One region of the Microbacterium imperiale genome, then DNA from elsewhere that is predicted to be linked to it. Evidence: predicted binding sites of a transcription regulator. Region 1 holds the regulator's gene; each other region holds the start of a gene.
The links. The regulator HrcA, encoded in region 1, represses chaperone genes, less so after heat shock. The targets are predictions, from matches to a motif close to TTNGCACTCGNNNNNNNCGAGTGCNAA.
Positions count from the first base shown of each region.

Region 1 (7,664 bases):
GCTTCGGGCCCGCCCATCGAGACACGCTGCGCGCGGCCTGCCACGGCACGATCTCGTCGACGCCCAGCTCCGTGCTCGCCTGTACCGCGAGCTCGTCGCGATCACCCTTCGCGAGCGCCTGGACCAGGGTCACGCGCCGCGTCGGCGCCGGATGTTCGGCGCGCGAGCCGACCTCGATGCACACACGCCTGGGGTCGGCGGACACCACGACCCCGGTGAGCCAGACCCCGGACCCGTCGCCCACCGTGACGGCCTCGCCGGCGCGGACCCGACGCACACCCGCTGCATGGTGGGCCTCCGGCCCCGTCAGATCGACGGTGTCCCCCGCGCGCGCATCGAGCGGCGCGTCGACGACGAAGTGCAGTGCCACCGCTCAGCTGTTCCGGAAGCGGTCGCGCAGCTTCGCGAACATGCCCTGGTGGAACTCCGCCAGACGCGGCGCCGGCGCCTTCGTGCGGCGCTTCAGCTCCTCGATCAGGGCGCGCTCCTTGGCGTCGAGGCGAGTCGGCGTCACGACGTGCACCCCGACGCGCAGATCGCCGCGCGTGGAGCCCCGCAGGGGCGTGATGCCGCGGCCCTTGACCGTCAGGACGTCGCCGGACTGCACGCCCGGGCGCAGCTCGAGCTCGACGGTTCCGTCGAGGGACTCGATCGTCGTGGTGGCGCCGAGCACGGCATCGGGCATCGACACCTCGAGGGTCGCGAGCAGGTCGTCGCCTTCGCGACTGAACACGTCGTGCGCCTCGACCGTGACCTCGAGGTAGAGGTCGCCGTTGGGACCGCCCGCGGGCCCGACCTCGCCGGAGCCCGGGAGCTGCAGCCGCAGCCCGGTCTCGACACCCGCCGGGATGTCGAGCGAGACGGTCCGGCGGGCGCGAACGCGCCCCTGACCCTGACAGGTCGTGCACGGGTAGGGAATCGTCGTCCCATAGCCCTGGCACACGTTGCACGGCTGGGAGGTGACGACGTTGCCGAGCAGGCTGCGCACTGTGCGCTGGACGTTGCCCGCTCCGTGGCAGACGTCGCACGTCACCGGCTGCGTTCCCGGCTGGCAGCACGAGCCCTGGCATGTGTCGCACAGAACGGCCGTGTCGACCTCGATGTCGCGGTGGACGCCGAACACGACGTCGTCCAGCTCGAGGGTCACGCGCACCAGCGCGTCCTGCCCGCGCTCGCGGCGGGAGCGCGGGCGGCCGGCGCGAGCACCGCCCCCTGCTCCCCCGCCGAAGAACGTCTCGAAGATGTCGCTGAAGCCACCGAAGCCGCCGGCGCCGCCGAAGCCGCCCGCGGCGTCGCCGCCCATGTCGTAGCGCTGGCGCTGCTCGGGATCGCTGAGCACGTCGTAGGCGTGCGTCACCAGCTTGAAGCGCTCGGACGCGTCCTCGCCCGGGTTGACGTCGGGGTGCAGTTCGCGCGCGAGGCGTCGGTATGCCTTCTTGATCTCGTCGGGCGACGCGTCGCGCGCGACGCCCAGGACCTCGTAGTGGTCAGCCACGGATCGCCTTTCCGCCCCTGCGGGCGTGGGTGGATACGGTCAGCGGGCGCTCTCGTCGTCCTCAAGCAGCCGGCTGAGATAGTGGGCGACGGCACGCACCGTCGCGAGGTTGGTCGGGTAGTCCATGCGGGTCGGACCCATGAGGCCGACACGCGCGTGCGAACCCGGCACGTCGTAGTCGCTCGTCACGACAGAGGCCTCCGAGAGCCCGAACGCCTCGTTCTCGCGGCCGATACGGGTGGCGACGCCGCGCTCGTCGGCGACCATCTCGCCCATCAGCCGCAGAAGGGTCACCTGCTCCTCAATCGCCTCGAGCAGCGGGTAGATACTGCCGCGGAAATCCGCTTCGCGACGGGCCAGGGTGGCCGTGCCGGCCATGACGAGCCGGTCCTGTCGGAACGTCTCGAGCTCCTCCACGAGAATCCGGGCGATCTCCCGGACGGCGTCGCCGATGGGATCCCCGGCGGACTGCCCTTCGGCCAGAGCCGACACCGCCTGCGACGCATCGCGGATGGAGCTGCCCGTGATGGCGGCGCGCAGCGTCGCCTTCGCGACGGCGAACTGCGCTTCGTCGAGGAGCGTGCGCACGACGCCGACGCGCTGCGAGACCCGCCCGGTGTCGGTGACCACGATCACGACGAGTCGCCCGCCGCCGAGGTCGACCAGCTCGAGGTGCGAGACCTGAGCCCGCGCGAACGAGGGGTACTGCACCATCGCGACTTGACCGGTCAGCTGCGTCAGCGCGCGCACGGTTCGGACGAGGAGGTCGTCGAGGTCGGACGGCCCGTCGAGGAAGGTCGCGATCGCCGAGCGCTGCGCGGGGCTGAGCGGGCGGAGTCCGGCGAGATGGTCGACGAAGACGCGGTAGCCCTTGTCGGTGGGCACGCGGCCCGACGACGTGTGGGGCGCCGCGATCAGCTCCTCGTCCTCGAGCAGGGCCATGTCGTTGCGGATCGTCGCCGCCGACACGCCGAACGCATGCCGCTCGACGATCGACTTGCTGCCGACCGGCTCGCGGGTGTCGACATAGTCCTGCACGATCGCTCGCAGCACCTGCAGTCCGCGTTCCGAGACCATGTCACCTCCTCGCTGGCACTCGCTATACCTGAGTGCCAATTCTATCGCGAACCGACACGGGATAGCCGCCGGGACTCACTCCGTGAGAGCACGCACCACGGCGTCGGCCATCAGGCGCCCCCGCCGCGTCAGGACGATACGTCCGCGCACCGCGTCCGCCCCTTCGATGAGCCCGTCCGCGATGAGGGCGGCGACGCCCCGGCGGCCGTCCTCATCCAGTTCGGCCACGGGCAGCCCTTCCGCGATGCGCGTGCGCAGCAGCACGGATTCGAGGCGTCGAGCCGCGGCATCCGGTCGTTCCCGGCCCGCCGCCGGTGAGGCGTCCATCGCGAGACGCTGTGCGTACGCGGCCGGGTGCTTCACGTTCCACCAGCGCAGCCCGCCCACGTGGCTGTGCGCGCCGGGCCCGTAGCCCCACCAGTCGGTGCCGCGCCAGTACGCGAGGTTGTGGCGCGACCTCTGCTCCGGCGACGTGGCCCAGTTCGACACCTCGTACCAGGAGTAGCCCGCGGCTGCGAGCAGCGTGTCGGCCGTCTCGTACATGTCGGCCTGCAGATCGTCGTCGGGGGCAGGCACCTCGCCGCGCCGGATCTGACGTTCGAGCTTCGTCCCGTCTTCGATGATCAGGGCGTACGCCGACACGTGGTCGGGCGCCAGAGCGATGGCCGTCTCTACGGAGGCACGCCAGTCGGCCAGGCTCTCGCCCGGCGCGCCGTAGATCAGGTCGAGGGACACATCGAGACCCGCCGAGCGCGCTGCGGAGACCGCCGTCGCCACGTTCGCGGGGTCATGGGTGCGATCCAGCGCCGCCAGCACGTGCGGCACCGCCGACTGCATCCCGATAGAGAGACGCGTCACCCCGGCCGCAGCCAGCTCGTCGGCGACCGCGGGCGTCATCGTGTCGGGATTGGCCTCGACCGTCACCTCCGCGCCGGGCGCGATGCCGAACGTGTCACGGACGCCGCCCAGCATCCGCGCGAGATCCCCCGGCGGCAGCAGGGTCGGAGTGCCACCGCCGAAGAAGACGGTCGCGGCGGGGCGACGGGGACCGCGCGCGTCGAGCACCCGAGCCGAGAGCGCGACCTCGCGCAGCACCTCGTCGGCGTAGGCGTCCTGACGCGCGCCTCGCAGCTCGGTGGCGGTGTACGTGTTGAAGTCGCAGTATCCGCAGCGCACGCGGCAGAACGGCACGTGCAGGTACACGCCGAAGTCCGCATCGGGCGAGACGAGAAGGTCGTCGGGCAGGGCTCCGTCAGCGGGAACGGGATCGCCCAGGGGCAGCGCTGCCCCCATCAGGACCCGGGGGTGGCGTACAACGGCGAGATCGCGCGGAGGTATCCCTGGAACAGCAGGCGGCGACGCCGCCGAACGAGGGCGGGCAGCATCCGGTACAGCATCGCCGTCGGACGGTCGAAGGCGCGCACGACGAACCAGACCTCGTCATTGTCGCGCCACTCGAGCAGGAACGACTCCTCACCGCTGACGACCGAGCCGTCGACCGTGCCGAGCGCGAACGCCACGCGGCGCGGCTCCTCGTCCACGAAGATGACGCGCAGCTCACCGTCGGCACTGTGACCGGCGACCCGTCCGTGGACGCGCAGCGTCGTGCCGGCCCCGACGTAGGGGGTGCCGTCGGCGTCGAAGCGCTGCTCGTGCTCGAGGCTGCTCGGTGCCACCGCGTTTCCTTCGTCGTCGAAAGCGACGCCGGTGTACATCGGGCCCGAGGCGGGGCGCACGTCGGTGACGCGCAGGCCCGCTCCGCGCAGCGCGCTCCACGACATGAGCAGGTCGGCGGCCGTGTCGAACCGCGCTTCGCCGCTGCCGATGCGCCAAGCGTCCTCAGCGGGGATGCTGCGCTCGGGCGGGTAGGCCATCAGGTCGTGGGCCCGGGTCGCCCCCACCGCCGCGTAGTCGACGGTCTCATCACGGAAGGTTCCGCGTCGGTGATGCATCGCTCTCCTCGTGGATCCGGTGGTGACTACTTCTTGTCCTTGCCCTCGACGTCGCCCGAGAGCGCCGCGATGAAGGCTTCCTGGGGCACCTCGACCCGGCCGACCATCTTCATGCGCTTCTTGCCCTCCTTCTGCTTCTCGAGGAGCTTGCGCTTGCGGGTGATGTCACCGCCATAGCACTTGGCGAGCACGTCCTTGCGGATGGCGCGGATGTTCTCGCGGGCGATGATGCGCGCCCCGATGGCGGCCTGAATGGGCACCTCGAACTGCTGACGCGGGATGAGCTTGCGCAGGCGCTCGGTCATCATCGTGCCGTAGGCGTACGCCTTCTCGCGGTGGACGATCGAGCTGAAGGCATCCACCTTCTCGCCCTGCAGCAGGATGTCGACCTTCACCAGGTCGGCGGTCTGCGACCCGGCGGGCTCGTAGTCGAGGCTCGCGTAGCCCTGCGTGCGCGACTTGAGGTGGTCGAAGAAGTCGAAGACGATCTCGCCGAGCGGCATGTTGTACCGCAGCTCGACGCGGTCCTCGCTGAGGTAGTCCATGCCGAGCAGCGTGCCGCGACGCGACTGACACAGTTCCATGACGGTGCCGACGTAGTCCTTCGGGGCGAGGATGCCGACCTTGACGACCGGCTCCGAGACCTCGGCCACCCGCCCGTCGGGGTATTCGCTCGGGTTCGTCACGACGACCGTCTCGCCCGTGTCGGTCGCGACCTCGTACGTCACCGACGGCGCGGTCGTGATGAGGTCGAGACCGAACTCGCGCGAGAGGCGCTCGGTGATGATCTCGAGGTGCAGCAGGCCGAGGAAGCCGCAGCGGAACCCGAAGCCGAGCGCCACCGACGTCTCGGGCTCGTACTGCAGCGAGGCGTCCGAGAGCTTGAGCTTGTCGAGCGCTTCGCGCAGGTCGCCGTAGTCGCTGCCGTCGATCGGGTAGATCCCCGAGAAGACCATGGGCTTGGGGTCGGTGTAACCGGGCAGGGCCTCGGTCGCGGGCTTGCGGTGGTTGGTGATGGTGTCACCGACCTTCGACTGACGCACGTCCTTCACACCGGTGATGAGGTAGCCCACCTCGCCGACGCCCAGCCCCTTGGTCGGGATCGGCTCGGGGCTCGACACACCGATCTCGAGCAGCTCGTGCGTCGCACGCGTCGACATCATCTGGATGCGCTCGCGCGGCTCGAGCTTGCCGTCGACCATGCGCACGTAGGTGACGACGCCGCGATAGGCGTCGTAGACCGAGTCGAAGATCATCGCGCGCGCCGGAGCCTCGGGGTCGCCCACGGGGGCCGGGATGCGATCGACGATGCGGTCGAGCAGGTCTTCGACGCCCATGCCGGTCTTGCCGCTCACGCGCAGCACGTCTTCCGGGTCGCCGCCGATGAGGTTGGCCAGCTCGGCCGCGTACTTCTCGGGATCGGCCGCCGGCAGATCGATCTTGTTCAGGACCGGGATGATCTGCAGGTCGTTCTCGAGCGCGAGGTACAGGTTCGCGAGGGTCTGCGCCTCGATCCCCTGCGCGGCGTCCACGAGGAGGATCGCTCCCTCGCACGCGGCGAGCGAGCGGCTGACCTCGTACGTGAAGTCGACGTGACCCGGCGTGTCGATCATGTTGAGCGCGAACGTGCCGGAGTCCTTCGACCACGGCATCCGGACGGCCTGGCTCTTGATCGTGATGCCGCGCTCGCGCTCGATGTCCATCCGATCGAGGTACTGGGCGCGCATGTCACGGTCGGCGACGACGCCGGTGATCTGCAGCATCCGGTCGGCGAGCGTCGACTTGCCATGGTCGATGTGGGCGATGATGCAGAAGTTGCGGATGAGCTCGGGCGGCGTGGCGGCGGGCGCGAGCGGCTGAAGGGCGCGCGGAGACATGTCCCGGGAAGTCTACCCGGGGGCTCGCCGCCCGACGGCCTCGACGATCCCGCGCGCGGCACAATACGACGCCGGATGCCGGACACGCCAGCAATCCGTCGAGTGAAAAACAATTAACCATCTCGCTACTTGCCGAACAGGTCGATCGCGTCGAATGCTCAGTGCGGCGGCCGGCGGTTGCGCGAACTCACCGCGCCCGGTCCGCTTCCCCCCGGAGAGCACCGTGATCACAGCAGACCCCGTCGCGCCCGCGCGACGACCCTGGCGAACCTGGGTGGCGTCGAGCGCCGCCCTCGCGATGGCGATGGGAGGTGTGAGCCTCGGCGCACTGCCGGCATCGGCAGCCGTGTCGCCGGACGCCGCAGTCGTGATCGACGAGATCTACGGCGGTGGCGGCAACAGCGGCGCGCCGCTCAATCGCGACTTCGTCGAGTTGCGGAACACCTCGAGCGAGACGGTCGTCCTGGACGGCTGGAGCGTCCAGTACACCTCGGCGGGCGGCGGCGGCGGATCATCGCGCTGGCAGGCGACTTCGCTCGACGGCGCCTCGATCGCCCCGGGCGGCTCGCTGCTGGTCGGTCAGGCGTTCGGCACGAACCGCGACCTGCCGAGCTTCGACGCGGACGTCGAGGGCACGATCGCGATGAGCGGCACCGGCGGGAAGGTGGCGCTGGTGCGCGGCACCGAGCCGATCGTGGGCGCCACGGGTGCGGCCGCTCTCGAGAACGCCGTCGATTTCGTCGGCTGGGGCGGGGCGAACGACTTCGCGGGCACCGCGGCACCGGCCACGACCAACAGCACGAGCGTGGCGCGCGACGCGGAGTCGACCAACACGGGCGACAACGGCGCCGACTTCCGTATCGGAGCTCCGACGCCGCAGGGCGCTGCACCGACGGAACCGACCGAGCCGACCGAGCCCACCGAGCCCACCGAGCCGACTGAGCCCACCGAGCCCGAACAGCCCGGACAGCCGACCGTCCCCGCGGTCGTCGCCATCGCCGACATCCAGGGCACCGGCGGTCGTTCGCCCCTGGCCGGACAGACCGTGACGACCGAGGGGGTCGTCACGGCGCACTACCCGACCGGCGGCTACAACGGCTACGTCATCCAGACCGGCGGTACGGGAGGCGAGATCGATCTCGCGACGCACCGGGCGTCCGACGCGGTCTTCGTGTACTCCCCCGCGACCGTCGGAGAGGTCGCGCTCGGCAGCACGGTGCGCGTCACCGGCGTCGTCGGTGACTACTTCGGCCTGACGCAGCT
Region 1 covers NZ_JAGIOK010000001.1:313,119-320,782, forward strand. The annotation lists gene JOF37_RS01400 (16S rRNA (uracil(1498)-N(3))-methyltransferase) at 1-370, opposite strand, end outside; gene dnaJ (molecular chaperone DnaJ) at 374-1,495, opposite strand; gene hrcA (heat-inducible transcriptional repressor HrcA) at 1,535-2,572, opposite strand; gene hemW (radical SAM family heme chaperone HemW) at 2,648-3,865, opposite strand; gene JOF37_RS01420 (DUF1990 domain-containing protein) at 3,865-4,524, opposite strand; gene lepA (translation elongation factor 4) at 4,551-6,401, opposite strand; gene JOF37_RS01430 (ExeM/NucH family extracellular endonuclease) at 6,625-7,664, shown strand, end outside.

Region 2 (7,664 bases), 2.3 Mb from region 1:
GCCCCCTCGGGCACGGGCGCCTCGCGGTACCCGTCGGGGGCGGGATAGGCGTAGGTGTAGTACGCGCCCTCGATGCCCCCGCCGGGCCAGAAGCCCGCGCTGCACAGCTCGGCGCGGTAGCTCTCGGCCATGACGTAGTCCGGGCAGTTCGGAACGCCGCCGGGGTGGGTCGGCGCATCGCGGCCCGAGAAGCGCGTCACGGCGAGATCGAGTGCACCCCAGAAGAAGTGCACGGGGCTGGACTTGCCGGTGAAGCCGGCCCGGTGGTGCTGCAGCTCGGTGTGCGCGTCGTTCAGCTGCCGCCAGAAGGCGTTGGCGTGCTCACCGACGTAGGTGGCGTGCTCGACGTCGTCGGCGAACGGGATGGCCGGGTCGACCTCGTTCGGGGCGGCGTGGATGTCGACGGGGATGCCGAGCTCGGACGCCGCCGCGATGAACCGCGCGTAGAAGTCCGCGACGGTCATGCTCTCGAGGGCGATCGTCCGGTGCCGGCCATCGACGGTGCGCAGCTTCAGCACGTGGTCGCAGAAGTCGAACTCGATCTCGAACGGCCCGGTCGGAGCCGGGACGACGCCGGTCGTCAGACCCCGCGACGACGGCAGCAGCGTGACGTGCCAGTAGTGGTTCAGCGGCGCCGCGTTGACCATGCGCGTCTTGCCGACGATCTGCAGCCACATGTGCAGCGTCTGCCTCGTCGGCTCCCAGGCGTCGACGCGCAGCGCGGGCCGATCCGCGCGAACCGGGACGGCGGGGGCTGATTCGGTGGTCATTCCATCATCATCGCTGCTTCGTCCCCCTAGCGGACACCGATATCCGATGATCACGAAGAGATAACGGAAAACCCTTGCTCGTCGTTATCTCGTCGTTATAGAGTGCTCGCACGGTAGCTGTTTTGCTGTGGCGGCCACCGGCATGTGATTGCAGGAAACTCTTGGTGCAAAGGGACGAGGGTCCGACCGAAATGCCTCTCGGTCGGACCCTCAACTGCGCCCGGGCGCTGCGACGATCAGGCTCCGCCTCCTCCGCCGCCGCCTCCGCCGCCGCCCGCGGCGCCTCCGCCGCTCGAGCCACCCGAGGTCGATGACGACGACGCGGCGCTCGACGAGAGCGTTCCGATCCCGGCAGCGAACGACGACGCGTCGAACCCTCCCGTCCCGGCGTACCAGACCGGCGCGGTGACGCCCGCGGCGGCGTACAGCGCGGTGAGGTGCTGCGCCCACTGCTTCTCCTGCCCGAACACGACGGCGTACGGGAGAAGCCGTTCGTAGAGGCGCAGCATCTGGCGCGGGTCATCCGTATCGATCGCGACGCGCTCCGCACCGGACGGGGACTGCAGTGCGCGGATGCGGTCGGCCTCCGCCCAGCGGATGAACTGCTCCACGCCGCGCAGATGATCGCGCGTCTCGGCCCCCGTCGCCGAGAGCGGGGTGCGGGCCAGGGCGATCAGCACCACGAAGAACGACGATGCCGCCACGACGATCCCGATGACGGGGAGCGCCGGATGGACGAAGCCGAGGAGCGCGAGGATGCCGAAGAGGATCGTGAGCACCGCCGCGACGGCCCAGATCGCGATGGGCCAGCCCCGCGTGCCGGGTCGCACCGGACGGTACATGCCGAGGCTCGTCAGGCGCTCTCCCGCCGACTTCAGGATGCCCTGCGCCGTCGACGACAACCGCGTGTCGGACGAGCCGAAGCTGTAGACCTCGCCCGGCCGCAGCTGCGGGAAGAGGGCGCGCAGCAGCATCCGTCCATTCTCGTCGGCCCGATCGGGGTCGACGAGTTCCGCCCGGAGCTTGCCCTTTCCCCACCGACCGGGATCGCCGTCGAGGATGCGGATCGAGCCGAGGATCGCCTGTTCGAGCACCTCGGCGGGGATCGCCGCCGAGGTTTTGCCGAGCAGCACGGCCGACTCGAGCGCATCGATGTCATGGGGAGGCTCGTACTCGGCGATGACCGTCGGGCGCCCGGGTTCGTCGCCGAGCGAGCGCCGGCGGCTGCGCAACGCCCATCCGGTCGCCCCCACCAGAGCCGCGAGGGAGCCCGCCTGCAGCCACCCGAACGGCGAGGCGAGATACCCGGTGTCGAACGTCTCGAACGCACCCGCGTCGAAGCCGACCGAGAGGGTCAGGGTCTCGTGCGGCGCGAGATCGCGACTGGATGCGGAGACGGTGGCGCCGTCCGCCGACACCGTCAGGTCGGCGCAGCGTCGCGTCTCACCCGATGCCCCGACATAGCAGGACTGGCTTCCCGACAGGCTCTCGACCAAGGGCGGGTCGAGGTGCAGGGTCGCCGTGACCTGCCGGAAGGGCTGCGCCCAGTCCGTGCCGTTGACGTCCCAGTAGAACTCGAGCCCCGTGTCGTCGAAGTCCCACACGACGTTCTCGAGGTCGTAGGTGAAGACGAAGGTGTTGCGGCCGTGAAGGTACTCGGCGCCGCGCGTGAGGATGCCGAGCGTGCCGTCGTCGTTGTCGGTCTCGACGGGGCGGGCATCGCCGTTCTCGTCGGTGACCGACACGAGGGTCGGGTGCAGCGGCTGGCCGTTGTACGACTCGGGGAGCAGGCGGCGCATCCCGCGGTTCTGGTCCGCCTCGGGGAAATCGGCGACGAACCGCTCGACCACCCGCATGCGCGCCGTGCCGTCGGCATCGCGCTCCAGGTAGTAGTCGACCGTCAGCGAGTCGAACTCGAAGGCGTCGAGGTCGTCGGACGTCTCGCCCGAGACGGACGAGAGCACCGGCGGAGCCGCGGATGCCGCCGCGGGCAGAGCCGCCCCCAGAAGGCTCGCCATCAGGACCGCCGTGGCGCTCGCAAGCGCCCTTCGCGTGCGCCGCATCATGCCGCCCAGCTTAGGCGGGCGTTAAAGTTGTGGCCATGAGCGATCGTCGTCGTGCCGTGGCCGCATGGGAGAGCCTCTTCCGCGCGCAGCACGAGATCTTCGACGACATCAGCAACGACTTCGCCAGCGATGAGCTCAGCCAGGCCGAGTACGACGTGCTGCTGACCGTCACGCGTGGACCCGGCAACCGGGCACGACTGCGCGATGTCACGGCCAACATGCTGATCAGCCAGCCGAGCGTCTCGCGCCTCGTGGACCGCATGGTCGCGCGGGGCCTGATCACCAAGTGCGGCGATCCGACCGACGGGCGCGGTGCGATGATCACCGCGACTCCCGACGGGGTGGCGGCTTTCCGCCGACTCGCCGCGGCGCACGGGCGGTCGATCGCCGAGCGCATGTCGGTCCTGAGCACCGAAGAGCTGGAACAGCTCGAGCAGCTCACCACGAAACTGCGCCGCACGTCCTGACGAGGGCCTCCTCCCCATCAGCGGGCCGTGCCGAGTTGTGCACGAACGCGCTCGATCGCGGTTCGGATGTCGGTGGCCGATGGGATCATCGACATATGGCAACGATGGGTGGCAGTGACGGTGTGGGGCTGAGTCCTCATGCCGGTGCGCTCGGGGCGTTCGCTGAGGCGTTGGATGCTGCTCACGCCGGGGATGTCGCACTGGTGCGAGCCTTGGCTGAGGTCGGCCGGTCGGCGTTGCGGGTTGCGCACGTCGACGGTGTGCGGGGCATGGCCTCGGACATGGAGTTGCGCTCGGTCGCTGCGGAAGCGGCCGGGCTGGCGGGGCGGTCGGACCGGCGATTGCAGCACGACATCGACCATGCAATGGCCATCGTCGACGACTACCCCGCCGTGTTCACGGCGTGGGAGACCCGACGGATCACCCGGGATCACGTCGAGGTGATCGTCAAAGCGGGGTGCGTGGTGCCGGCGGAGGTTCGACCGGCGTTCGAGGAAGCTGCGATCGAGATCTGCGAGCGTGACATCGCGGTGCGGGTGCGTGAGCCGCTGAGAGCTCTAGCGCAGCGGATGCATCCGCGGGAGTTCACCGAGCGACACCGGGACGCCGCCGCCGGGCGGTGCGTGCGGGTGCTCCCCGGGGCGGACGGGATGTCGGATCTCATCGCGACCTTGCCGACCGTGATCGCCGCGGGGATGCTCGACCGGCTCACGCAGATGGGCCAGTCCGTGAAGGACGCCCGAGCCGCCGGGACGGATGCCGCGGGGGCCGCGTTCGGCGACGCAGCGGCGCCCGGGCAGCCTGAGGAGCCGGATGCGCGGACCATGGATCAGCTCCGCGCCGACGCTCTCGCTGATCTGGTGCTCGGGGGCGCCCCGGTGGTCGATCCCACCTACGGCACCGACGGCCCGGGACCACTGGGCGCGATCCGGGCGCGCGTGCAGGTCGTCGTCACCGCAGACACCCTCACCGGAACCGACCACGGTCCCGCCGGAGCCGTCGGGGCCGGGCTGGTCGACGCCGACACGGCCCGCGAACTCGCCGGGCAGACCGCCTCCTGGGATCGGCTCTTCATCGACCCCGTCACCCGCACCCCGGCCGAGATCGATACCTATCGGTCCACCGCCTCGATGCGGCGCCTGCTGCAAGCGCGCGACCAGCACTGCCGGTTCCCCGGATGCCGTCGCGCTGCGATCCGCTGCGAGATCGACCACACCATCGACCACGCCCTCGGCGGACATACCCACATTTACAACCTCGCCCACCTCTGCCAGAGACACCACTCGATGAAGCAATTCACCGACTGGAAAGTCAGACAGCTCGGCGGCGGGCTCCTGGAATGGACCTCCCCCGGCGGGCGGATCTACCGCGAAGACGTGCCGATCCCTGCCGTCTGCTTCACACCCGAACCCGACCCACCACCGGGCGCGCGAACCGGCCACCTCGTCGACGAGCCGCCACCCTTCTGAGCTCGCCGCCCGACGATCCGCCACCCTTCTGATCGGTCTGCGCCAGGCGGCCCGACGCGTCAGCGCGGCCCGACGCGTCAGCGCGGCCCGACGTGGCCCCGCGGCCCGATACCCCACCCTGCGGTGACCGCGCCGGATCAGAGCCCGCACGAACGACGATGGCCGCAGCCCCGAGGAGGAGCTGCGGCCATCGGTGCGCGGTCGATCCGGTCGGTCACGCCGCCAGGTTCACCGGCTGCGCTGCGGTCGGCGCTGCGCTCAGTTCTCGATCGGCACCACCGGCGCGGCGGAGTCGGTCGTGACCGCGACCTTGCGCGGCTTGGCCTTCTCGCTGACGGGGATCGTCACGGTCAGCACGCCGTTGTTGTAGGTCGCGGCGATGCCCTCGGTGTCGACACCCTGGCCGAGGTTCAGCTGGCGCAGGAAGCTCGCCGCCTCACGCTCACGGGTGATCCACTTCACCCCGTCGCCGCTCGCCAGGGTGCGCTCGGCGCGGATCGTCAGCAGCTGGCCGTCGACGTCGATGTCGACCGAACCCGGGTCGATGCCCGGCAGGTCGGCCGTCATGACGTAGTGGTCGCCATCACGGTAGAGGTCCATCGGCATGCGGCGCGGACCGCGGCGCGCGTCGAAGAGGCTCGAGGCGATGCGGTCGAGGTCGCGGAACGGGTCGTACGTAGCCATCGGTTCTTCCCTTCTCTGAATGTCTGTGTTGAGATCTCGAAAGTTGAGCCTTAGCGGCTCAACTGCATCCAGATTAGCACTCGACCCCTGAGAGTGCCAACGGTTCTCGCACGGCGAACACTCCACCCACCACCGGCGTTCAGCACTCGACGACGTTGACCGCGAGCCCGCCTTCGCTCGTCTCCTTGTACTTGTGCGACATGTCGATCCCGGTCTGCCGCATCGTCTCGACGACGGCATCCAGCGACACGTAATGGCGTCCGTCACCCCGCAGAGCGAGCCGCGCCGCGGTCACCGCCGTGGATGCCGCGATGGCGTTCCGCTCGATGCAGGGGATCTGCACGAGACCGCCCACGGGGTCGCACGTGAGGCCGAGGTGATGCTCCATCGCGATCTCGGCGGCGTTCTCGATCTGCGCGTTGTCGCCGCCCATGACAGCGGTCAATCCCCCCGCCGCCATCGCGCACGCCGAGCCCACCTCGGCCTGGCACCCGCCCTCGGCGCCCGAGATCGACGCGTTCGCCTTGAACAGCGAGCCGAGCGCGGTCGCCGTGAGCAGGAACCTGCGGATTCCGCGCCGACGGTCGAGATCCTCGGGCGCGAGCATCGACTCCGCCGCGAACCGCCACCAGTACATCGCGACGGCCGGAAGGATGCCGGCAGCCCCGTTCGTCGGAGCCGTGACGACGCGCCCGCCCGCGGCGTTCTCCTCGTTGACGGCGAGCGCGAACGCGCCCAGCCACTCGCCGGGCAGCTCCCGCCCTCCCGCGGACTCGGCGGCCTCGAGCTGCTCGCGCATCGCGCCGGCTCGGCGCCGCACGCGCAACATGCCCGGCAGCGTGCCGTCGGCGTGCAGCCCCGCGTCGATGCATCCCGCCATCGCATCCCAGATGGCATCGAGCCCCGCCGCTACCTCGCTTTCGGGACGCAGCGCCTCTTCGTTGCGCCGCGCGAGCCCCGCAATCGACAGCTCCTCCCGCTCGCACAGCTCGAGCAGCTCGGCCGCGCTACCGAACGCGAACGGCCAGGCGGCCGCGCGAAGCCCCTCACCCTCGACCTCACCCTCGCGACGGATGAACCCGCCGCCGACCGAGAAGTACGTCTCGCGGGCCACCGGCGCCCCGATGCTGTCCCAGGCGGTGAGGGTCATCGCGTTCGGATGCTGGGGCAGCCGCGTACGGGGCTCGAACGAGACATCGGCGCGCGAGAACGCCACCGCGTGCCGTCCGCCCAGCAGCAGCGGCGCGCCATCGACCCACGCCGACCAGGCCGCGCGGACGGCATCCGGGTCGACGGTCTCGGGCGCGTGACCCTGCAGCCCGGCCACGATCGCGTCGGGGGTGCCGTGCCCGATCCCGGTCGCGCCGAGCGAGCCGTAGAGCACGCACGTCACCCGCGCCACGTCCTCGAGACGGCCGGACGCGCTCAGGCGCTCGACGAAGGCTCGGGCCGCACGCAGCGGTCCGACGGTATGGGAGCTCGAGGGTCCTACTCCGATGGAGAACAGCTCGAACGCCGAAACGTATGCGCTCACCCTGTCAGGCTACGTCTCGCCCCGGGAACACGCCGAGCGCGGACGTCAAGGGCAGTGCCCTGCGCCGACGCGACGCCTATCGTCGCCCGAGATGAATCACGCGCCCCATCCTCGAGTCGCCTCCCTGGCCATCGCGGCACGCACCGCGGGCGGCGAAGCATTCGCCGTGTCACGGCTGCTGCTGGCGGCGAAGGCGGCCTTCGCCGCCGCCATCGCCTGGTATCTCGCGCCGCTCGTACCCTTCGCCCACGACGAGTACTCCTACTACGCGCCGCTCGGCGTTCTCGTCAGCATGTACCCGACGATCGCCGACTCCGCGAAGGCCGGCCTACAGGCCGTCGCGGGACTCGCGATCGGCATCGCGATCGGGTTGGGTGGCCTGTGGATCGTCACCGGGCCGAGCCCGCGCATCCTCGGCGTCGCGATCGTCGTCGCTGTGGGCGTCGCAATCGGCGGCATCCGCGCGCTCGGCACCGGTCGTGACTGGATCGCGATCGCAGCGCTCTTCGTCCTGCTGCTCGGGGCCAACGATGCCGGCGGGTTCTCGGTGTCGTACCTCGTCACGATGGCGTTCGGGGTCGTCGTCGGGATCGCCGTGAACCTCGCGGTCGTCCCGCCGCTGTACCTGCGGCGAGCGTCCACGCGGCTCTCGCAGCTGCGGGATGCCGTCGCCG
Region 2 covers NZ_JAGIOK010000001.1:2,569,410-2,577,073, reverse strand. The annotation lists gene JOF37_RS12460 (DUF5996 family protein) at 1-770, opposite strand, end outside; gene JOF37_RS12455 (DUF2207 domain-containing protein) at 1,007-2,788, opposite strand; gene JOF37_RS12450 (MarR family winged helix-turn-helix transcriptional regulator) at 2,872-3,303, shown strand; gene JOF37_RS12445 (HNH endonuclease signature motif containing protein) at 3,399-4,772, shown strand; gene JOF37_RS12440 (Hsp20/alpha crystallin family protein) at 5,031-5,456, opposite strand; gene JOF37_RS12435 (L-serine ammonia-lyase) at 5,596-6,990, opposite strand; gene JOF37_RS12430 (FUSC family protein) at 7,082-7,664, shown strand, end outside.
Region 2: the regulator HrcA is predicted to act here: its motif matches at 5,530-5,556, upstream of JOF37_RS12440 (Hsp20/alpha crystallin family protein).

Region 3 (7,664 bases), 1.0 Mb from region 1:
GGCCGGCGTGAACCCGGCCCTCACGCAGTCGCTGCTCGACCACATCCTCGACCTCAAGGACCTCGGCATGACGGTCGTGTTCGTCGAGCACGACATGCACATGGTGCGCCACATCGCCGACTGGGTCGTCGTCATGGCGGAAGGCCGCGTCGTCGCCGAAGGGGCACCCGACACGGTCATGCAGAACCCGGCGGTCATCGACGCCTACCTCGGCGCCCACCAGGACGTCGATCTCGGCGTCGTCACGGGCCGTCACGCCGGTGAGCTGCCGCCCGAGGCGGAGGAGCTCGTCGAGACCGTGCACGAGCTCGACCAGGCGATCGACGAGGCACCGGCCACGGACGGACCCGCGGGCCCGACCTCCGGCACGACCGCCGACCAGAAGGCAGAGGACCAGAAGTGACCGAGAACGTCGTCGAACTGACCGACGTCCACGCCGGCTACCTGCCCGGAGTCAACATCCTCAACGGCGCGAACCTCACCGCCGCGAAGGGTGAGCTCGTGGGAATCATCGGCCCCAACGGCGCCGGCAAATCGACCATGCTCAAGGCGATCTTCGGCCAGGTGAAGGTGCGGTCCGGGTCGGTCAAGCTCAACGGTGACGAGATCACGGGGCTGCGGGCGAACCGGCTCGTGGCCAAGGGCGTGGGGTTCGTCCCGCAGACGAACAACGTGTTCCCGAGTCTCACGATCGCCGAGAACCTGCAGATGGGCGCCTACCAGCGACCCAAGGTCGTCGCCGAGCGCACCGACTTCGTGACCTCGATCTTCCCCGACCTCGCCAAGCGCCTGCAGCAGCGGGCCGGATCGCTCTCGGGCGGCGAGCGTCAGATGGTCGCGATGGGCCGCGCGCTCATGATGGACCCCTACGTGCTGCTGCTCGACGAGCCGTCGGCGGGACTGTCTCCGTCGCGTCAGGACGAGGCGTTCCTGCGGGTCTCCGAGATCAACAAGGCCGGCGTCACGACGATCATGGTCGAGCAGAACGCGCGTCGTTGCCTGCAGATCTGCGATCGCGGATACGTCCTCGACCAGGGCCGCGACGCCTACACCGGCACCGGCCGCGAGCTGCTCAACGACCCCAAGGTCATCGGGCTGTACCTCGGCACCCTCGGGACCTGACCCCGACCCGCCCCGCGGCGGGCTTCGGCTCGGGCTACGCGCGGCGCGCGGGCTTGGCATGGCAGTTGTTGGCGGGGCGGCAGCTGCGCGCGTGGGCTCGGCTTGGCAGCTCGCGCCGCCTTCCTGCGAGGGAAGGGGCAGCAGCTGCCAGATGGAGGGGCGGCAGCCGCGCGCGTGGGCCTGGCTTGGCAGGTCGCGCCGCCTTCCTGCGAGGGAAGGGGCAGCAGCTGCCAGATGGAGGCGGACCGGCGAGCGCCGCGCCTCCTCCCCCGCGAGCGAACCGCGGGTGTTACGCACACCTGGCGTCTCTACCCGAATGTCGCGCGGAGCCGACTGCGACGATCGAAGGATGCCGCGACCTCCCCAGCCTCTGCCTCCCGCCCTGGGCGACGCGTTCTCGTGCTCGGCGGCATCCGCTCTGGGGGTCTCGGCTAAGCGGATGCGTGCGTCCGACCTCGAGACCCCGTTCCGCGGCGTCCGCCGCCGACGCACCGAGGATGTCGCCGACAGCGGGCCGCTCGCGGAGGACCGGGCTGTCCGGCGCCGCGTGCTCGCCGATGCGGCCTCGTACGTGCAGGTCATGTCGGACGACGCGTTCTTCTGCGGTCGCACGGCAGCGATCCTGTGGGGCGCGGGGATCGCACCTCGCACCGAGCTCGATGTCGGGGTCATCGCGCCCCGGCGCGCGCCCCGCCGCCGCGGCATCCGCGGGCATCAGTTCGCTCCGACGCACGTCGTACTCACCTCGCTCGAGGGCCTCCGGGTGTCGGACCCCGCGTCGACGTGGGCCATGCTCGGACGGGATGCCGATGTGCGCGAGCTCGTCCGAGCGGGAGACGCCCTCGTCCGGGTGCCGCGTGGCGCGGGCGGCGTCCGCCGCCCCGATCAGCGACGGACCACGCCCGAGTCGCTCGCGGCTGCCGCAACCGCTGGCCGCCGGGTCGGCGCGGCGAAGCTCGCGGAGGCACTGTCGCTGATCCGTGTGGGGTCGATGTCGCCGCTGGAGACCGACTGCCGCCTCGAGCTGACCGCCGCCGGGCTGCCCGAGCCGGTGCTGGACCTCGAGATTCGAGATCGCACCGGCCGCCTGGTCGGAATCGCGGATGCCGTGTGGCCCCGCTATCGCGTGATCGCGGAGGTCGAGGGGGATCACCATCGCACCTCGACCGAGCAGTGGGCGCGGGATATCGAGAAGCACACCGGCTATGCGGCACTCGGGTTCGAGGTCATCCGGCTGGCCGCGTCGCACATCCGGCATCCGCGTCCCGCCGCGCCGCGCATCGTCGGCGATGCGCTGCGCCGCCGCGAGTGGTCGCCGACGAGCTGACGCCGCATCCCCGCCTCGCGCAGCTCGGACTCACCTGACACCTCACGCCCCCTCAGAGCGCAGCAGTGGGCACCACCTGCCAGGCGAACCGACACCTCACCCCTCACCTGGCACCTCACGCCGCTTCCCACCCCGCGAAGGGGCACCACCTGCCAACTCAACCTCGCGCCGCCCCACCCCGACGCAGACCCAACCCCACGCAGCCCCACCTCGCGCAGCCCCGCCTCGCGCAGCTCGGACTCACCTGACAACCCACGCCCCCGCACGGCGCAGCAGCGGGCACCACCTGCCAAGCGAACCGACCCCTCCCCGCTCACCTGACACCTCACGCCCCCTCCCACCCCGCGAACGGGCACCACCTGCCAACTCAACCTCGCGCCGCCCCACCCCGACGCAGACCCAACCCCACGCAGCCCCACCTCGCGCAGCCCCGCCTCGCGCAGCTCGGACTCACCTGACAACTCACGCCCCCGCACAGCGCGGCAGCGGGCACCACCTGCCAAGCGAACCGACACCTCCCCGCTCACCTGACACCTCACGCCCCCTCCCACCCCGCGAACGGGCACCACCTGCCAACTCAACCTCGCGCCGCCCCACCCTGACGCAGCCCCCCACCCTGACGCAGCCCCGCCCCACGCAGCCCCACCTCGCGCCGCTCGGACTCACCTGACACCTCACGCCCCCGCACGGCGCAGCAGCGGGCACCACCTGCCAAGCGAACCGACCCCTCCCCGCTCACCTGACACCTCACGCCCCCTCCCACCCCGCGAACGGGCACCACCCGCCAACTGAAGCCACCCCACCCCGAGCACGCGAAAAGACCCCGGTCGCATGACCGGGGCCTTTCGCTGCGTCAGGGATCAGCCGACGCGGACGAACTCGTAGTTGTTGTCGTCGCCGTACTCGAAGACACCGATGGATGCCTCCGTGGGGTCGCCTACCTCGTTGAAGGTGATCGGTCCCGAGACGCCGTCGTAGTCGGCGGCCTCACCGGCGATGATCAGGTCGGCGCACTCGGCGAAGGTGGTGCACTTCGTGCCCTCGCCCGCACCGCCCGAGACCGCCTGCAGGTTCGCTGCGACATCGGGGCCCGCCGTCGAGCCGGCCTGCAGCGCCGCGAGGGCGAGCAGGACGACCGCGTCGTAGGACTCCGGCGCGTAGGTGAAGTCCTGCAGCTCGGCGTTGCCGGCCCCGGTCCAGAACGTCTGCAGCTCGTCGCGGAACGACGAGATGGTCGCGGGGTCGACCGCCGGGTAGGTGCCCTTCGCGCCGGCGAGGGTGCCGGGCTCGAAGTCGTCGGTGAAGTTCGCGAGGTTTCCGTCGACGAAGTAGAGCTTCTCGGGAGCCACGTCGGCACCGATGAGCTCGGGGATGATCGTCTTGACCTCTTCGAACGTGATCAGCGCGATCGCGTCGGGGCCGGCGGCCAGCACGTCCTCGACCTGAGCCGAGAAGTTGGTGTCACCGGTGTTGTACAGCGAGGTCGCGACGACCTCGCCACCCGCTGCCTCGAACGCGGCCTTCGTGAAGCAGGCCAGACCGGTGCCGTACGAGTCGTTCAGCACGATCATGCCGAGCGTCTCGTTGCCGTCGGCGCCGATCAGGTTGCCGAGCACCTCGCCCTGCAGGACGTCGGAGGGGGCGGTGCGCCAGTACAGACCCTTGTCCTCGTAGCCGGTGAAGGCAGCCGAGGTGTTGGCGGGCGAGAACTGGATCGCGTTGGCCGCGATGACCTGGTCGATGAACTGCAGCGACGTGCCCGAGGATGCCGCACCGACGATCGCCGTGGCACCTTCGCCCAGCAGTCGAGGGATCTCGGTCTCGTAGGCCTTGTTGTCGGTGTCGCCCGAGTCGCCCTGCTTGAGGTCGATCGTGATGCCCTTGCCGGCGGCGTTGATCTGCGACGCGGCGAACTCGGTGGCCGAGATCTCGGGCGGGCCGAGGAAGGCGAGGTTGCCGGTCTGGGGCAGCGCGGTGCCGATGGTGTAGGTGAGGTCGGTGCCGGGACCTGTCGACGTCGAGGTGTACTCGGGCGTGTAGGACGCGGGTTCGGCCTCGGCGCAGTCGATCGGGAAGTCGGCCGCGTCGCCGCCGGCGTCGCCCGAGGCAGCCGGGTCGCTGCCGCCGGCGCATCCGGCCAGGACGAGTGCACTCGCGCCGATCACGGCGATGCCGCCGATGACCTTCGCGGTGCGGGAACGGGTGAGAACGCCCATTGTGCTCCTTGATGAGTGGGACCGCGGGACCGAAGCTCCGCGAGGTTGGGTCAAACCTAGTGGCGCCGCTGCATCGGGGATGTTGCGATGTGTTAACGGTCTGTTACGCGACCGAATCGTTACTTCCGGCCCGCCCGCCTCCGCGCGATTCCGCGGATGGTACCGGTGCCACGCGAAACCCGATCGTGTGTCCGCGGCCTCGGGCGCCGGACGGGTCAGACGACGGGAGCGACGTCGTCGGCGTCGGTCGCGCGGCGAGGTCGACGCGCGGCACGCAGCGAGTCGACGCTCAGCACGACGAGCGCGAGCCAGACGAGACTGAACCCGATCCAGCGCTCCAGCGGCATCGGCTCGCCGAGGATCCAGGCGCCGGTGATGAACTGCAGGATCGGCGCGACGAACTGCAGCAGTCCGATCACCGTCAGGCTGCTGCGGCGGGCTCCGGCGGCGAAGAACAGCAGCGGCACGGCGGTCACGACGCCGGCGAGGGTCACGAGGGCGGTGTGCCCCGGGCTCACGGTGCCGAGCACGAGTCCACCGGTGACGGCGACGACGATCGCCTGCACGATCGCGATGGGGGCGAGCCAGAGCGACTCGAGCGTGAGGCCGCTGACCGCGTCGACCGACGGGCCGATCTGCTTCTTCACGAGACCGTACGTGCCGAAGCTCGCGGCGAGCATCAGCGCGATCCAGGGGAACGCCCCGTAGCCGACGACGATGACGCCCACGGCGACGACGGCGATGCCGATCGCGACCCACTGCGCCACGCGCAGCCGTTCCTTCAGCACGAGCACGCCCAGCAGCACGGTGACGATCGGGTTGATGAAGTACCCGAGGCTGCCCTCGATCACGTGACCGGTCAGGGTGCTGATCAGGAACACCTGCCAGTTGATGTAGATCAGGATGCCGGCGACGATCGTCCACAGCACGAGTCGCGGCGTGCGCAGGATGGCGATCAGCTTGCGCCAGGTGCGCAGCACGGTGAGCAGCACGGCGCAGAACACGAGCGAGAACAGGATGCGCCACGACACCACCTCGAAGGGGCCCATCGGCGCCAGCAGCAGGAAGTACAGGGGCATGAAGCCCCAGAGGACGTACGCGGCGAAAGCGTAGACCCCGCCGAGCGTGCGTTCGCGGGCGGGGTCGAGGGGTGTCACGAGCCAACTCTAGTTCGGTCATGACACGCGCGTCGCGCGCGCGGCTGCCATCGAGCGTCGCCCGCCCGCCACGACGAAGGCCCGGGTGCGATGTGCACCCGGGCCTTCGGAGAAGAGCTATGCGTCAGCGGACGACGACGGCGAGGACGTCGCGCGCCGACAGGACGAGGAACTCGTCGGCGCCGAACTTGACCTCGGTCCCGCCGTACTTGCTGTAGATCACCCGGTCGCCGACGGCGACGTCGAGCGGAACGCGGTTGCCGTTGTCATCGATGCGGCCGGGGCCCACGGCCACGACCTCGCCCTCCTGGGGCTTCTCCTTGGCGGTGTCGGGGATGACCAGACCACTCGCGGTGGTCTGCTCGGCCTCGACCTGCTTGATGACGATGCGGTCCTCGAGCGGCTTGATGGAAACCGACACGGTCTACCTCTTTCTTCGACAAGACTCGTTGGCAATCTCACCCTGAGAGTGCCAACTCCGAGTCTAGGGGGACGTTGGCACTCACGCAACGCGAGTGCCAACCGCACGCGGACGCGGGGCGTAGGCTGACCGAGTGGATCACGCCGAGCTTTCCGCCCTGCTGACCCCCGAGGGGCTGCGGCTCGTCGACTCGCTGCACATCTCGTCGACGGCGGATGCCGCGGCCGCGGTGTCGCGACTGCGGCGCGAGGGACTCTCGCCCGACCTGGTGTCGGCGGCGGTCGGTCAAGCACGTCTGCGGGAGCGGGCCCGCGCCAAGTTCGGGCCGTTCGCGGACCGCATGCTGTTCACGCGTGCGGGCCTCGAGCAGGCGACGCGTCTGGCCGTCGCCGCGCGCCACGCGGGTCGGTTCCGCGACGCGGGCATGCACCGCGTCGCCGACCTCGGCTGCGGCATCGGCGGCGACGCGCTCGGTCTCGCCGGCATCGGCCTCGACGTCCTCGCGGTCGACGCGGACGAGATCACCGCCGCCATCGCCGCGTACAACCTGGCTCCGTTCGGCGACACCGCGCGCGTGCGCCACGGCCGCGCCGAGGACACGCCGCTCGACGGCATCGACGGCGTCTGGCTCGATCCCGCGCGGCGCACCGCCGGCACGGCGAGACGCGGCGGCTGACGGCATCCGACTACACCCCGGCGCTGCCCTGGGCCTTCGACCTGGCGCGGCAGCTGCCCACCGGCATCAAGCTCGGCCCCGCGTACGACCGCGACGACCTCCCCGACGACGTCGAGGCGCAGTGGATCAGCGCCGACGGCTCGACCATCGAGCTCGTGCTGTGGTCGGGGGCTCTGGCCCGGCCCGGCATCCGTCGCGCCGCCCTCGTGCTGCGCGGTGACACGGCCGCCGAGCTGACCGCCGCCGCCGACGCTTCGGACGCGGCGGAGCGGCCGCTCGGCGCCTACCTGCACGAGCCCGACGGTGCCGTCATCCGCGCGCGCCTGATCGGCGAGGTCGCCCGATCGCTGGATGCCGGCATGCTCGCCGGCGGCACGGCCTACATGACCTCGGACGACGCGAAGACCACGCCGTTCGCCGCCACGTTCCGCGTGCGCGAAGTGCTGCCGCTGAGAACCCGTGACATCGACGCGGTGCTGCGACGCGAGGCCATCGGCACGCTCGAGATCAAGAAGCGGGGCGTGGATGTCGACCCCGCGCAGTTCCGCAAGAAGCTCGCGCTCTCGGGCCCGAACTCGGCGACGCTCTTCCTCACGCGCATCGGCGACCGACGAGCCGCGGTCCTCGCGGACCGGGTGTGATCGCAGCGCGTCAGCCGATCATGCCGGCCTGCATCGCGCCCCACACGAGCCAGCCCGCGCTGTAGACCAGCGACAGCGACCCCAGCACGAGCGCCCAGACGCCG
Region 3 covers NZ_JAGIOK010000001.1:1,326,410-1,334,073, forward strand. The annotation lists gene JOF37_RS06495 (ABC transporter ATP-binding protein) at 1-403, shown strand, start outside; gene JOF37_RS06500 (ABC transporter ATP-binding protein) at 400-1,122, shown strand; gene JOF37_RS06505 (putative endonuclease domain-containing protein) at 1,472-2,449, shown strand; gene JOF37_RS06510 (ABC transporter substrate-binding protein) at 3,310-4,665, opposite strand; gene rarD (EamA family transporter RarD) at 4,881-5,822, opposite strand; gene groES (co-chaperone GroES) at 5,947-6,243, opposite strand; partial or broken gene JOF37_RS06525 (THUMP-like domain-containing protein) at 6,377-7,560, shown strand; gene JOF37_RS06530 (hypothetical protein) at 7,571-7,664, opposite strand, start outside.
Region 3: the regulator HrcA is predicted to act here: its motif matches at 6,318-6,344, upstream of groES (co-chaperone GroES).